2 regions of the Streptomyces sp. JH34 genome follow, and region 2 is predicted to be linked to the other one. Evidence: riboswitches for the same ligand, from Rfam matches in the RefSeq annotation. Region 2 holds a riboswitch; the other holds the start of a gene.

Region 1 (6,098 bases), 2.2 Mb from region 2:
GCACGGGCGCGAGTCCGGCACCATCAAGCGCCTGCCGCACGGTGAGTTCGTCGAGATCCACGAGCCGCTCAGCCCGGAGCAGCTGCACACGCTCACCGCGCACGAGCAGTACAAGCCGTACGAGATCGGCCCGACGGTCGACGAGAACGGTGTCGAGCGCAAGCCCTCGGCGCTGCAGAAGGTGCGGGCCAGGCTCAGCAAGAGCTACTACGGCGAGGACAACCAGATCGCCAAGCCCACCGCCGAGGAGTACAAGGAGATCACCAGCGGCCACGGCCACCACTGATCACCTCAGCTGACCGCCACAGCGGGAGCCCCGTCCATCCGATGGACGGGGCTCTTCGCTGTCCTCGGGGCTGGATAGGGTGGAGGCGTACTTCTACCGGCTGTGGACCCCAGGAGCGGACCATGAACGTGGTGACCCCGGACGGCGGCGGCAGCGCGGCGGACTTCACCTGGCCCGGCGTGCTGACCCCCCTCCTCCGCGGCGAGGACCTCGGCACGGACCAGACGGCGTGGGCCATGGACCGCATCATGAGCGGCGAGGCCACGGACGTGCAGATCGCCGGCTTCGCCATCGCGCTGCGGGCCAAGGGTGAGACCGTCGACGAGGTCACCGGTCTGGTCCGCGCCATGTACGAGCACGCCCACACCATCGAGGTGCCCGGCCGCACGGTGGACATCGTGGGAACCGGCGGCGACATGGCCAAGACGGTCAACATCTCCACCATGTCGGCGATCGTCGTCGCCGGGACGGGCGCGAAGGTCGTCAAGCACGGGAGCCGGGCCTCGTCCTCGGCCAGCGGCGCCTCCGACGTGCTGGAGAAGCTCGGCGTCAATCTGGAGCTGACGCCGCAGCGTGTCGTCGCGGTGGCCGAGGAAGCGGGCATCACCTTCTGTTTCGCGGTGAAGTTCCACCCCGCCCTGCGGCACGCGGCCAGGGCGCGCAAGGAACTCGGCACGCAGACCACCTTCAACATCCTCGGCCCGCTCACCAACCCGGCCCGGGTCCGTTCCCAGGCCATCGGAGTCGCGGACCCGAAGATGGCGCCCATCGTGGCCGGGGTACTGGCCGACCGGGGGAACTCGGCGCTCGTCTTCCGCGGCGACGACGGCCTCGACGAGCTGACCACCACGGCGACCTCCCGTGTCTGGATCGTCCGCGACGGCGGCGTCCGCGAGGAGGCGTTCGACCCGCGTGACGTCGGCCTCGGTCTCGTGCCCGTCGAGGCGCTGCGCGGGGCGGACGCCTCGTACAACGCGGACGTGGCCCGCCGGCTGCTCGACGGTGAGACCGGCCCGGTGCGCGACGCAGTGCTGCTGAACTCGGCCGCCGCGCTGGTCGCGCTGGACCAGGGTGCGGGCACCCTTAACGAGCAGCTCGCGGGCGGGATCGAGAGGGCCGCCGCGTCGATCGACTCGGGAGCGGCCAAGCGTGCCCTGGAGCGCTGGGTGGCGGCCAGCAACGCCTGAGAGGGCGCTGAGGCCCCCGTCGGGATCGGGCCCGGCTCCGGCGGGAGACACCTGGGCGCAGTCCGGATCGCGGACCGCGCCTTGCGCGTGCCAGGGGATATGGCAAGATGCTGCGCAGGTCATGAGTGACAGCGACTACGGCCCCGGCCCGTTGTCCGGCAACCCTCCGTCCGTGGCGGGGTGCCCCGGGTGAAGACCGGGCCGCAGGCAGCGAGGTCTGTGGCAAGCGCGGGCCCCTCGGCGTCCAGGACGCCATCCCTTGGGGTCCTTGGTCCCAGGGAGCCTCTTGTGAGCAAGCGAATGCGATAGGGCTTCGAGCCCTCCTCCGCACACCCCTTTTTCTCTTCTTTCTCCCCGCGTTGCCGCGCACCTTCCCGATCGCCGGCGCGAGGATTTCGCCTGCCTCTCACAGGAGTTCGCCATGTCTGTCCCCACCGCTGCCGCCGACCAGGCCATTTGTGCACCGCTGCCGGTTCTGGGCGCCGATGTCACCGTTCCGCTCGTGACGGGCGGAGACGTCACCTATGCCGCCCTCGACTACGCGGCCAGCTCCCCGGCCCTGCAGCGGGTGTGGGACGACGTGGCCGCCTATGCCCCGTACTACGGCAGCGTCCACCGCGGTGCCGGATACCTCTCCCAGCTCTCCACCGACCTGTTCGAGAGCAGCCGCGTGACCGTCGCGGAGTTCCTCGGCTGCCGTGCGGACGACCAGGTGGTCTTCACCCGCTCGACGACCGACTCCCTCAACCTCCTCGCGGCCGCGCTGCCCGCCGACTGCCAGGTGTTCGTGTACGAGACCGAGCACCACGCGTCGCTGCTGCCCTGGCGCGACGCCCGGGTGACCTACCTCGACGCCCCCCGCACCCCGGACCAGGCGGTCGCCACGCTGGAGGAGGCCCTCGCCGCCCGTGATCCTCACGGTCCCGCGCTGGTCTGTGTCACCGGCGCGTCCAACGTCACGGGTGAGCTGTGGCCGGTGCGCGAACTGGCCGCCGCCGCCCATGCGCACGGTGCGCGGATCGTGCTCGACGCCGCGCAGCTGGCGCCCCACCACCCGGTGGACATCGCCGCGCTGGACGTCGACTGGGTCGCCTTCTCCGGGCACAAGCTGTACGCACCCTTCGGCTCCGGTGTCCTCGCGGGCCGGGCCGACTGGCTGGTCGACGCGGAGCCGTACCTCGCGGGCGGCGGAGCCTCCCGCAAGGTCGCCCGGCGTGCCGACGGCGGTGTGGACGTCCAGTGGCACACCACCGCGGCCCGGCACGAGGCCGGATCGCCCAACGTCATCGGCGTCTACTCCATCGCCGCCGCCTGCAAGGCCCTGACCGAGGCCGGCTTCGACCGGCTTGTCGCCCGGGAGCAGCAGCTGGTGACCCGGGTCCGCGAGGGCCTCGCCGACGTCCCCGAGGTCAAGGTGCTCTCCCTGTTCGGTGACGACGCCCCGAGGGTCGGCGTCCTCTCCTTCGTGGTCGAGGGATGGAACAGCTCGCACTTCGCCGCCGCGCTCTCCGCCGAGTACGGCATCGGGGTGCGCGACGGACTGTTCTGCGCCCACCCGCTGGTGCGGACCCTGCTGGGCAGTGAGCCGCAGGACCCGGGCGAGTGCGGCGCTCCGGAGGCCGCGCCGGGGGAGAGGTCCCTCAACGCCATCCGGGTGAGCTTCGGCGCGGGCACCCCGGACGAGCACATCGAGAGGTTCCTGGGCGCCGTCCGGGAACTGGTGGGCGAGGGCGCCCGCTGGACCTACCGCACCGAGGAGGGCCGCTGCGTGCCCGACCGTGGCGCCGCCCAGGTCTGATTCCGCGCGGTGCGCGAACGGCTCCGGCCGGGGAGGGGGCGAGACGCCCCCTCCCCGGCCGGAGCCGTCGTCCGTCCCGGCCGTGTCGCCGGTCCGCCTCAGCCGTCGAGGCCGATGGCGAAGGCCGCCTCGAGGTCGTGCTGGGAGTAGGTGCGGAATGCCACGTGGGTGTCCGTGGCCTCGACGCCCTGGATCTTGCTGATCCGGCCCGGGATGACATCGGCCAGATCGTCGTGCCGGGCCACCCGGACCATGGCGATCAGGTCGTACGTACCGGTGACCGAGAAGACCTCGCTGACGCTGTCCAGCGCCGCGATGGCCTCGGCGATCTCGGGAATCCGGTCCACGCTGGTCTTGATGAGCACGATCGCGGTGATCACGGCTGGCTTTCTCCCTCGGTGGCCGTGGCTGGAGACTTCACTCTAGTCCCACGGAACCGGACCCAGGCGTAGAGGAACCCGGCCGCGAAACCCGCCACGTGCGCGAGGTACGCCACGCCCGGGCCGCTGCCCGCGCTCCGTGCCGCCAGCCACTGCAGGACGAACCAGAAGACGAGCACGATCCAGGCGGGGAAGCGCAGCGGGAGGAAGAAGAGGAAGGGGAAGAGGCTGGTCACCCGGGCCTTGGGGAAGAGGTAGAGGAAGGCTCCGAGCACCGCGGAGATCGCCCCCGACGCGCCGACCAGCGTCTGGTCGGAATCCGCGTGCACGACCGCGTAGGCGACCAGGGCGAAGTAGCCGCACACCACGTAGAAGAGGGTGAACTCGACGCGGCCCATGCGTTCCTCGGCCATCGCGCCGAACACGTAGAGGAAGAGCATGTTGCCCAGCAGGTGCAGCCAGCTGCCGTGGACGAAGAGCGCGGTCAGCGGGGTGAGGGCCGCGTGCACCGAACCGTCCAGGAGCTCGGCGGGAATCACGCCCCAGCGCTCGAAGTACCCGGCCTGCGCGGCGAGGAGCGCGTCGGCGTCCCCGTAGGCGGGGTTGAACCCCGAGAGCGGGCTGATCAGGAACACGGCGCAGCACAGCGCCATCAGTCCGTACGTGACCGGGGCGCCGCCCGCCGCGGCCGCGGCCCCGAACTCCCTGGCCCGCTCCCGCCAGCCGACTTCGCGCAGATCGATCATGTACAGAGCATGACGCACCCGGCGAGAACGGGACAGACCGCCTCGCCGTGCCGGCGGGTATGCGCAAGGCCGTAGGGTTGCGGCAGGACATCCGCAGTTCGACGGCGCACCGCGAGATCGAAGACCTGGGCACGTACAAGACTCGACGCACGACGAAAGAGGACGCAACGATGACGACGGTTCCCCAGCCGACGGACGCGACCCGCTGGCGCTGCACGCTCTGCGGCAACCTCACGCGTTTCGACGTCACGCGCTCCTCGAAGGTCGTCGAGTACGTGCACCTCGACCTGGCCGGGGAGTCGAGTGTCGAGGAGCGCGAGGTGGTCAGTGAGACCATCGAGTCGGTGCGCTGCCGTTGGTGCAACGCCGTGGATCAGATCGAGCTGGTCGACAGGCCTGGTGCCGACTCCTGACGGAGCCGCGCGGACAGACACATAGGGGTGATGGAAGGTGGAGCAGCCGACAGGCGGCGCCGGACCGGCCGACGCGGCCGACGGCACCGCGGAGTCGCTCGACCGTCCGCTGCCCGAAGGCGTGCGCCGCAAGGTGGTGGCGCTGGTCTCGGACGCGTTCGGCGGGCTGACCGTCGGCGAACTCCCCGCCCAGCTCAGGCAGTACGCCCGGTTCACCCCGAGCAGGCGGGCCAAGTTCGCGGGCAACGCGATGGCCGCCGCCCTGGAGAGCGATCCCGTGTTCCGCCGGCGCATCGGTGAGCGGATCGGACAGACCCAGCCGGAGCTGGCCGAGGCCCTCGGGTCCGGTGCGCCGCCGGCCGCCGCGGACCCCGTCGACGTGGCCGCCGCCGCCTACGTGCTGCGGCCGGCCGGATGGGTCAAGCTGGTCGCCGCGGCCGGCGAGGAGGCCCAGCGCGCGCACGCCGAGAGGGCGGACGAGGAGACCAGGCGCGAGCTGGAGCGGCTCCGTGAGGAACTCGACCGCGCCCGCGGCCAGACGCGGGCGGACACCGAGCGGCTCCGTGCGGAGCTGGAGGCGGCCCGCAAGGAGGCCGACTCCCTGCACCGCAAGCTGCGCAGCGCCCTGAGTGAGGTGAAGCGCGGAGAAGCCGCTCTGCGCAAGGCCGGCGCCGAGACCGACACCGTGCGGGCCGAGGCGGCCGCCCAGGTCTCCGCCGCCGAGAGCGAGACCCGCCGGCTCAAGGCCCGGCTGGCCGAGGCGGAGGCGTCCGTGGAGGCCGGTCGCCGGGCGGCCCGGGAAGGACGCTCGGTCGAGGACATGCGGCTGCGGCTGCTCCTGGACACCGTGCTCGACGCCGCCCAGGGGCTCCGCCGCGAGCTGGCCCTGCCCCCGTCCTCGCTCCGCCCCGCGGACGGCGTCGAAGCGGTGGAGCCCGGAAGGATGTCCCCGAAGGACATTGCGGCCAGGGCCCTTTCGGAGACCGACCCGGCGCTGCTCGACCAGTTGCTGGCCCTCCCTCAGGCGCATCTGATCGTCGACGGCTACAACGTCACCAAGACCGGCTATCCGCAGATGCCCCTGGAGAAGCAGCGGTTGCGCCTCCTGGGCGGCCTCTCGGTCCTCGCGGCGCAGACCGGCGCCGAGATGACCTGTGTCTTCGACGGCGCCGAACTGGCCGCCCCCGTCCTGCTCGCCCCGCCGCGCGGAGTCCGCGTGCTCTTCAGCAAGGCCGGGGTGACCGCCGACGAGCTGATCCGGCAGCTGGCGCGCGCCGAACCGCCGGGC
Region 2 (6,098 bases):
CCCTCGGTGAGCTCGAGCTCCAGACCGAAGGTCTGGGACTCCTCGACGGTGATGACGCCTTCCTTGCCGACCTTGTCCATCGCCTCGGCGATCTTGGCGCCGATCTCGGTGTCGGCGGCGGAGATGGAGGCCGTCGAAGCGATCTGCTCCTTGGTCTCCACGTCCTTCGCCTGCTCCAGCAGAGCGGCGGAGACGGCCTCGACGGCCTTCTCGATGCCACGCTTCAGAGCCATCGGGTTGGCACCCGCGGCGACGTTGCGCAGGCCCTCGCGGACGAGCGCCTGGGCGAGAACGGTGGCGGTGGTCGTACCGTCGCCGGCGACGTCGTCCGTCTTCTTGGCGACCTCCTTGACCAGCTCCGCACCGATCTTCTCGTACGGGTCCTCGAGCTCGATCTCCTTGGCGATGGAAACACCATCGTTGGTGATCGTGGGCGCGCCCCACTTCTTCTCGAGGACGACGTTACGGCCCTTGGGGCCGAGGGTGACCTTGACGGCGTCGGCGAGCTGGTTCATCCCGCGCTCGAGACCGCGCCGTGCCTCCTCGTCGAACGCGATGATCTTGGCCATGTGAAGTGGTCCTCCCGGACAGGGGTGGATTCTCCGGACCGAGAGGCGCCCGCGACGGACGGCCAGCGTGCCAGGTGGTTCCTTGCCCCACCAAGCCTGCGGGCCTCACCGGCCCGGTCCAAGTTTCTGTCACTCTCACCTGGAGAGTGCTAACGCCAATGATTAGCACTCGACCCCTGCGAGTGCAAGCGTCCTCTTCGGGATGTGGACAACCTCGGGGCTCCGCCGCAGGTCGCGACGGGGGGCCCGGAGACGCACGTGAGGCCCGTCCCCCGGTGGGGGGTACGGGCCTCGCGCGTGTGAGTGTCGTTGGCCGACCGTGCCGAGCTCAGCCGACGGCGAGCTTGACCATGTCCGCCTGCGGCCCCTTCTGGCCTTGCGAGATCTCGAATTCAACTCGCTGACCCTCTTCGAGGGTGCGGTACCCGTCCATCTGGATCGCGCTGTAGTGGACGAAAACATCCGCACCACCGTCGACCGCGATGAAGCCGTACCCCTTCTCCGCGTTGAACCACTTGACGGTGCCCTGAGCCATGCCCAACTCCCCTATTACTGGCCCTTGCACGAGACCGCACTTCGCGGGCCCGGGTCAGAACTCACCCTCGACAGGAGAGGGTGGCGTGCGCCGGAACGCGTCGACCGCGGCCGAATGTATCTGCCCAACTGCCCTCTGCAACAGGTCAATCGGACGAGAATTCTGGGCACCGGCGACCGCACGCATAGGGGGAATTCATAGGATTCCAGGGCAAGTCGGGCCTGACAAAGGAGACTTATGCCTCAAGGCGTTCACGCACTTTGGCTACTTCTTGTCGCGGCAGGGCGCATTTCCGTATGCGGACAGCGCGGGCAACTGCGGGGACTTCCCCAACTGTACCGTGCTCAACCATGCAGAATGGCCCCCTCCGTTTCCCGTGGAGGGGGCCATCGTGTGAATGCCGTGCGGCCGGACCGCGACGAGCGGCCCGCACCGTCCCGCCGTCAGCCTCCGGCGACGGCCGGGATGATCGAGACGCCGGCGCCGTCCGGGGTGACCGCGTCCAGACCGCCCTCGAAGCGCACGTCGTCGTCGTTGACGTACACGTTGACGAAACGGCGCAGCTTGCCCTGGTCGTCCAGGACGCGGGCGCCGATGCCCGGGTGGTTCTGCTCCAGGGACGCGATGACCTCCGAGAGGGTCGCCCCCTCGGCCGGGACCTCGGCCTGACCGCCCGTGTAGGTGCGGAGGATGGTGGGGATACGGACCTTGACGCTCATGTGGGTGCCTTCCTTCGGTCTCGGGTGGTCAGCTCGCGGCGGCGAGGCCGGCGTCGCGGAACGCGTCCAGGCTGGGCCGGATCGTCGCCGACAGTCCGGTCGTCGGGGCGACCGCGTCGAGCGTCTTCAGGCCGTCTCCGGTGTTCAGGACGACGGTGGTCAGGGACGGGTCGAGCAGACCGGCCTCGATGAGCTTCTTCGTCACACCGACGGTCACCCCGCCCGCGGTCTCCGCGAAGATGCCCTCGGTGCGGGCCAGCAGCTTGATCGCGTCGACGACCTGCTCGTCGTTCACGTCCTCCACGGCGCCGCCGGTGCGCCGGGCGATGTCCAGGACGTACGGGCCGTCGGCCGGGTTGCCGATCGCCAGGGACTTGGCGATGGTGTTCGGCTTCTGCGGGCGCACCACGTCGTGGCCGGCCTTGAAGGCGGTGGAGACCGGGGAGCAGCCCTCGGCCTGGGCGCCGAAGATCTTGTACGGCTTGTCCTCGACGAGGCCGAGCTTGATCAGCTCCTGCAGGCCCTTGTCGATCTTCGTGAGCTGCGAGCCGGACGCGATGGGGATGACGAGCTGGTCGGGCAGCTGCCAGCCGAGCTGTTCACAGATCTCGTACGCCAGGGTCTTGGAACCCTCGCCGTAGTACGGCCGCAGGTTGACGTTGACGAAGCCCCAGCCCTCGCCGAGCGGGTCGCCGATGAGCTCCGAGCAGAAGCGGTTGACGTCGTCGTAGTTGCCCTCGATGCCGACCAGTTCGCCGCCGTACACCGCGGCCATGACGACCTTGCCCTGTTCCAGGTCGTGCGGGATGAACACGCAGGAGCGGAAACCGGCGCGGGCCGCGGCGGCACCCACCGCACCGGCCAGGTTGCCGGTGGAGGAGCAGGAGAGGGTGGTGAACCCGAAGGCACGGGCGGCCTCGACGGCGATGGCGACGACACGGTCCTTGAAGGAGTGCGTCGGGTTGCCGGAGTCGTCCTTGACGTACAGACCGCCGGTCACGCCCAGCTCACGTGCGAGGTTGTCGGCCTTGACCAGCTTCGTGAAGCCGGGGTTGATGTTGGGCTTGTCCGCCACATCGGACGGGACGGGCAGCAGCGGCGCGTAGCGCCAGATGTTGTCCGGGCCCTCGGCGATGCGCTTCTTCAGCTCTTCGGGGGAGCCGCTCGGCAGGTCGTACGCCACTTCGAGCGGCCCGAAACAGGACGCGCAGGCGAAAATGGGGCCGAGCTCGAAACGCTCGCCGCATTCGCGACAGGAAAGTGCTGCGGCGGGACCGAGGTCCACGGCGGAAGAATCGGTGTTCTCTGCAACTGTCTGCACGGCCATGATGGCGGAGGCCCTTTCTCCTCATCTTCCTCACGACGTATTTCGCCGCAAGACGGAATTGGCACCTTCCCCACCGTGACCTCGCGGTCGGCAGGAGGGTTGCCGGGACTTCAACGGGCCGTTCCCTCAGTCCCTCTGGATGAGCGCTATGGCACCGGACCATGGATCCGGGCGTTTATTCGCGGACCGACCCCGACATGCGAGGGTCATCCGCGTTGTTCAAGACTGTAACCGAAGCACTGGACGGTTGAGATAGTCGTCCGAACCGCGAGATGGATCACATACAGGGAGTATCGACCGTGCTGGAAGAGGTGGAACGCTGGCTGAGCAGGCGTTCCTGGTCTGCTGCCGACCGCCCGCTCGACCGCCTCGCGGCCGCCCGGGCGAAGGATCCGCACCGCTCGCGCGTGAGCGTCGTCCTGCCCGCGCTGAACGAGGAGGCGACGGTCGGGGCGATCGTGGCGGAGATCCGCCGCGAGCTGATGGAGAAGGTCCGGCTCGTCGACGAACTGGTGGTGATCGACTCCGGCTCCACCGACGCCACGGCCGAGGTCGCGCGCCGGGCCGGCGCCCGGGTCGTGCACCGGGACTCCGTACTTCCCCGGATACCCGCCCTCCCCGGCAAGGGCGAGGTCCTCTGGAGGTCGCTGCTGGTGACCACCGGGGAGATCGTCTGCTTCGTCGACGCCGACCTCAAGGACTTCTCCGCGGACTTCGTGTCCGGGATCGTCGGCCCGCTGCTGACCGACCCCCAGGTCCAGTTCGTCAAGGCCATGTACGACCGGCCGCTGGGCGACACCGCAGGACAGGGCGGACGGGTGACCGAACTGGTGGCCCGCCCGCTGCTCAACCTGCACTGGCCGCGACTGGCCGGATTCGTCCAGCCGCTCGGCGGCGAGTACGCGGTGCGGCGCTCGCTGCTGGAGCAGCTCCCCTTCCCCGTCGGTTACGGAGTGGAGCTGGGACTGCTCGTCGACGCGCTGCACACGGTCGGCCTGGACGCACTGGCCCAGGTGGACGTCGGCGTGCGCAAGCACCGCCATCAGGACGGCCAGGCCCTCGGCCGGATGGCGGCCACGATCTACCGCACGGCACAGCTGCGGCTCTCCCGCGGACCGCTCGTACGGCCCGAGATCACCCAGTTCGAGCGAGGGCCCGACGGGTTCGTCCCGCGCACCCATGCGGTGGACACCGAGGAACGGCCGCCGATGCGGGACATAGCGGAGTACGCGGCCCGCGACGCGGCGTGACGGTCCCTCGCGCCGGGCTCGGCCCCCGCTCCACGTTTGGAGGGTTCCCGAACGGGCTAGGTTCGGGTACATGGTCTCCGAGCACGCTGCCCAGGTACTCGTCGCGTCCAACCGCGGCCCGGTGTCGTACACACGACGGGACGACGGCACGCTCGACTCGAAACGGGGCGGCGGCGGGCTCGTCTCCGGCCTCAGCGCCGTCGAGGACAAGCTGTGGGTGTGCGCCGCCCTCAGCGACGGAGACCGCGAGGCGGTGCGACACGGGGTGTCCGAGCCCGGTGTCCGGATGCTCGACATCGACGCCGGGGTCCACGCGGACGCCTACAACGGCATCGCCAACTCGGTGCTCTGGTTCGTCCACCACATGATCTACCAGACCCCGGTGGAGCCCGTCTTCGACGCGGAGTTCCGCCGGCAGTGGGCCTCCTACGAGGCGTACAACCAGGCCTTCGCCGAGGCCCTGGCCGAGGAGGCGGGCGAGGGGGCCGCGGTCCTGGTGCAGGACTACCACCTCTCACTGGTCCCCGGCATACTGCGCGAGCTGCGCCCCGACCTGCGGATCGGCCACTTCTCACACACTCCCTGGGCGCCCGTCGACTACTTCCGGCTGCTGCCCGACGACATCGGCGAGCAGCTGCTCAAGGGCATCCTGGGCGCCGACCGCGCCGCGTTCCTGACCCGCCGCTGGGCCGACGCCTTCATCGGCTGCTGCACGGAGATCCTCGGCGGCACCGGCCGCACCCGGATCGGGGTGCACGGACTGGGCGCCGACGCGGACTTCCTGCGCCGCCGCTCGCGCGAGGCGGACGTGGACGAGCGCATGGAGATGCTGCGGGAGCAGGTCGGCGCCGACCGGCGGACGATCGTGCGGGTGGACCGCACGGAACTCTCCAAGAACATCGTCCGCGGGCTGCACGCCTACCGCGCGCTGCTGGAGGAGCGCCCCGAGTGGCGTGAGCGCGTGGTCCACATCGCCTTCGCCTACCCCTCGCGGCAGGACCTCTCGGTCTACCGCGACTACACGGCCGAGGTCCAGCGGGTCGCCGACGGCATCAACGCGGAGTACGGCACGGACGGCTGGACCCCGGTCCTGCTCCGCGTCGACGACGACTTCGCCCGCTCCCTGGCGGCGTACCGGCTGGCGGACGTGGCCCTGGTCAACCCGATCCGTGACGGCATGAACCTGGTCGCCAAGGAGGTCCCGGTCGTCTCGGACGACGGCTGCGCACTCGTGCTGTCCCGCGAGGCGGGCGCGTACGAGGAGCTGGGCGAGGACGCCCTCGTGGTCAACCCGTACGACGTCTCGGCCACGGCGGCGGCGCTGCACGAGGCGCTCACGATGGAGTCCGGCGAGCGGAGCGCCCGCTCGAAGCGCCTGGCCGCCGCATCGACCGCGCTGCCGCCGCAGCAGTGGTTCCTGGACCAGCTGGACGCGCTGAGGGACTGACCCTCACGCGTCGGCGTCGGCCAGCTTCCGCGCGAGCGTTCCGAGCAGCTCGGCCAACGCCGCCGGGCCGGGCAGCAACAGGTCGGCGCGGTCCGCCAGTTCGGGGACCTCGGTGCCACTGCAGACCAGCAGGCCGTTGATCCCCCGGGTGCGGAGCTTCTCCACGGCGGCGTACGCGGCGAGGTCGCCGAGGTCGTCACCGGCGTACAGGACCGTCTCGGCTCCGACCTCCTTGACGTACTCCTCCAGTG

Evidence for each region. Region 2 has a riboswitch for S-adenosylmethionine ahead of thrC (threonine synthase). Riboswitches for the same ligand answer to the same signal wherever they lie in the genome.
Region 1: linked by a shared signal. The riboswitch ahead of LWJ43_RS24585 (aminotransferase class V-fold PLP-dependent enzyme) and the one ahead of thrC (threonine synthase) in region 2 are both predicted to bind S-adenosylmethionine.

Annotation. Positions count from the first base shown of each region.
Region 1 is NZ_JAJSOO010000001.1:5,477,954-5,484,051, forward strand. It holds gene qcrB (cytochrome bc1 complex cytochrome b subunit) at 1-286, shown strand, start outside; gene trpD (anthranilate phosphoribosyltransferase) at 409-1,473, shown strand; SAM riboswitch class IV at 1,591-1,708, shown strand; gene LWJ43_RS24585 (aminotransferase class V-fold PLP-dependent enzyme) at 1,895-3,271, shown strand; gene LWJ43_RS24590 (Lrp/AsnC family transcriptional regulator) at 3,370-3,651, opposite strand; gene LWJ43_RS24595 (rhomboid family intramembrane serine protease) at 3,648-4,397, opposite strand; gene LWJ43_RS24600 (hypothetical protein) at 4,568-4,810, shown strand; gene LWJ43_RS24605 (NYN domain-containing protein) at 4,848-6,098, shown strand, end outside.
Region 2 is NZ_JAJSOO010000001.1:3,270,037-3,276,134, forward strand. It holds gene groL (chaperonin GroEL) at 1-569, opposite strand, end outside; gene LWJ43_RS14405 (cold-shock protein) at 898-1,104, opposite strand; gene LWJ43_RS14410 (MoaD/ThiS family protein) at 1,548-1,823, opposite strand; gene thrC (threonine synthase) at 1,852-3,150, opposite strand; SAM riboswitch class I at 3,169-3,296, opposite strand; gene LWJ43_RS14420 (glucosyl-3-phosphoglycerate synthase) at 3,450-4,400, shown strand; gene LWJ43_RS14425 (alpha,alpha-trehalose-phosphate synthase (UDP-forming)) at 4,471-5,847, shown strand; gene otsB (trehalose-phosphatase) at 5,851-6,098, opposite strand, start outside.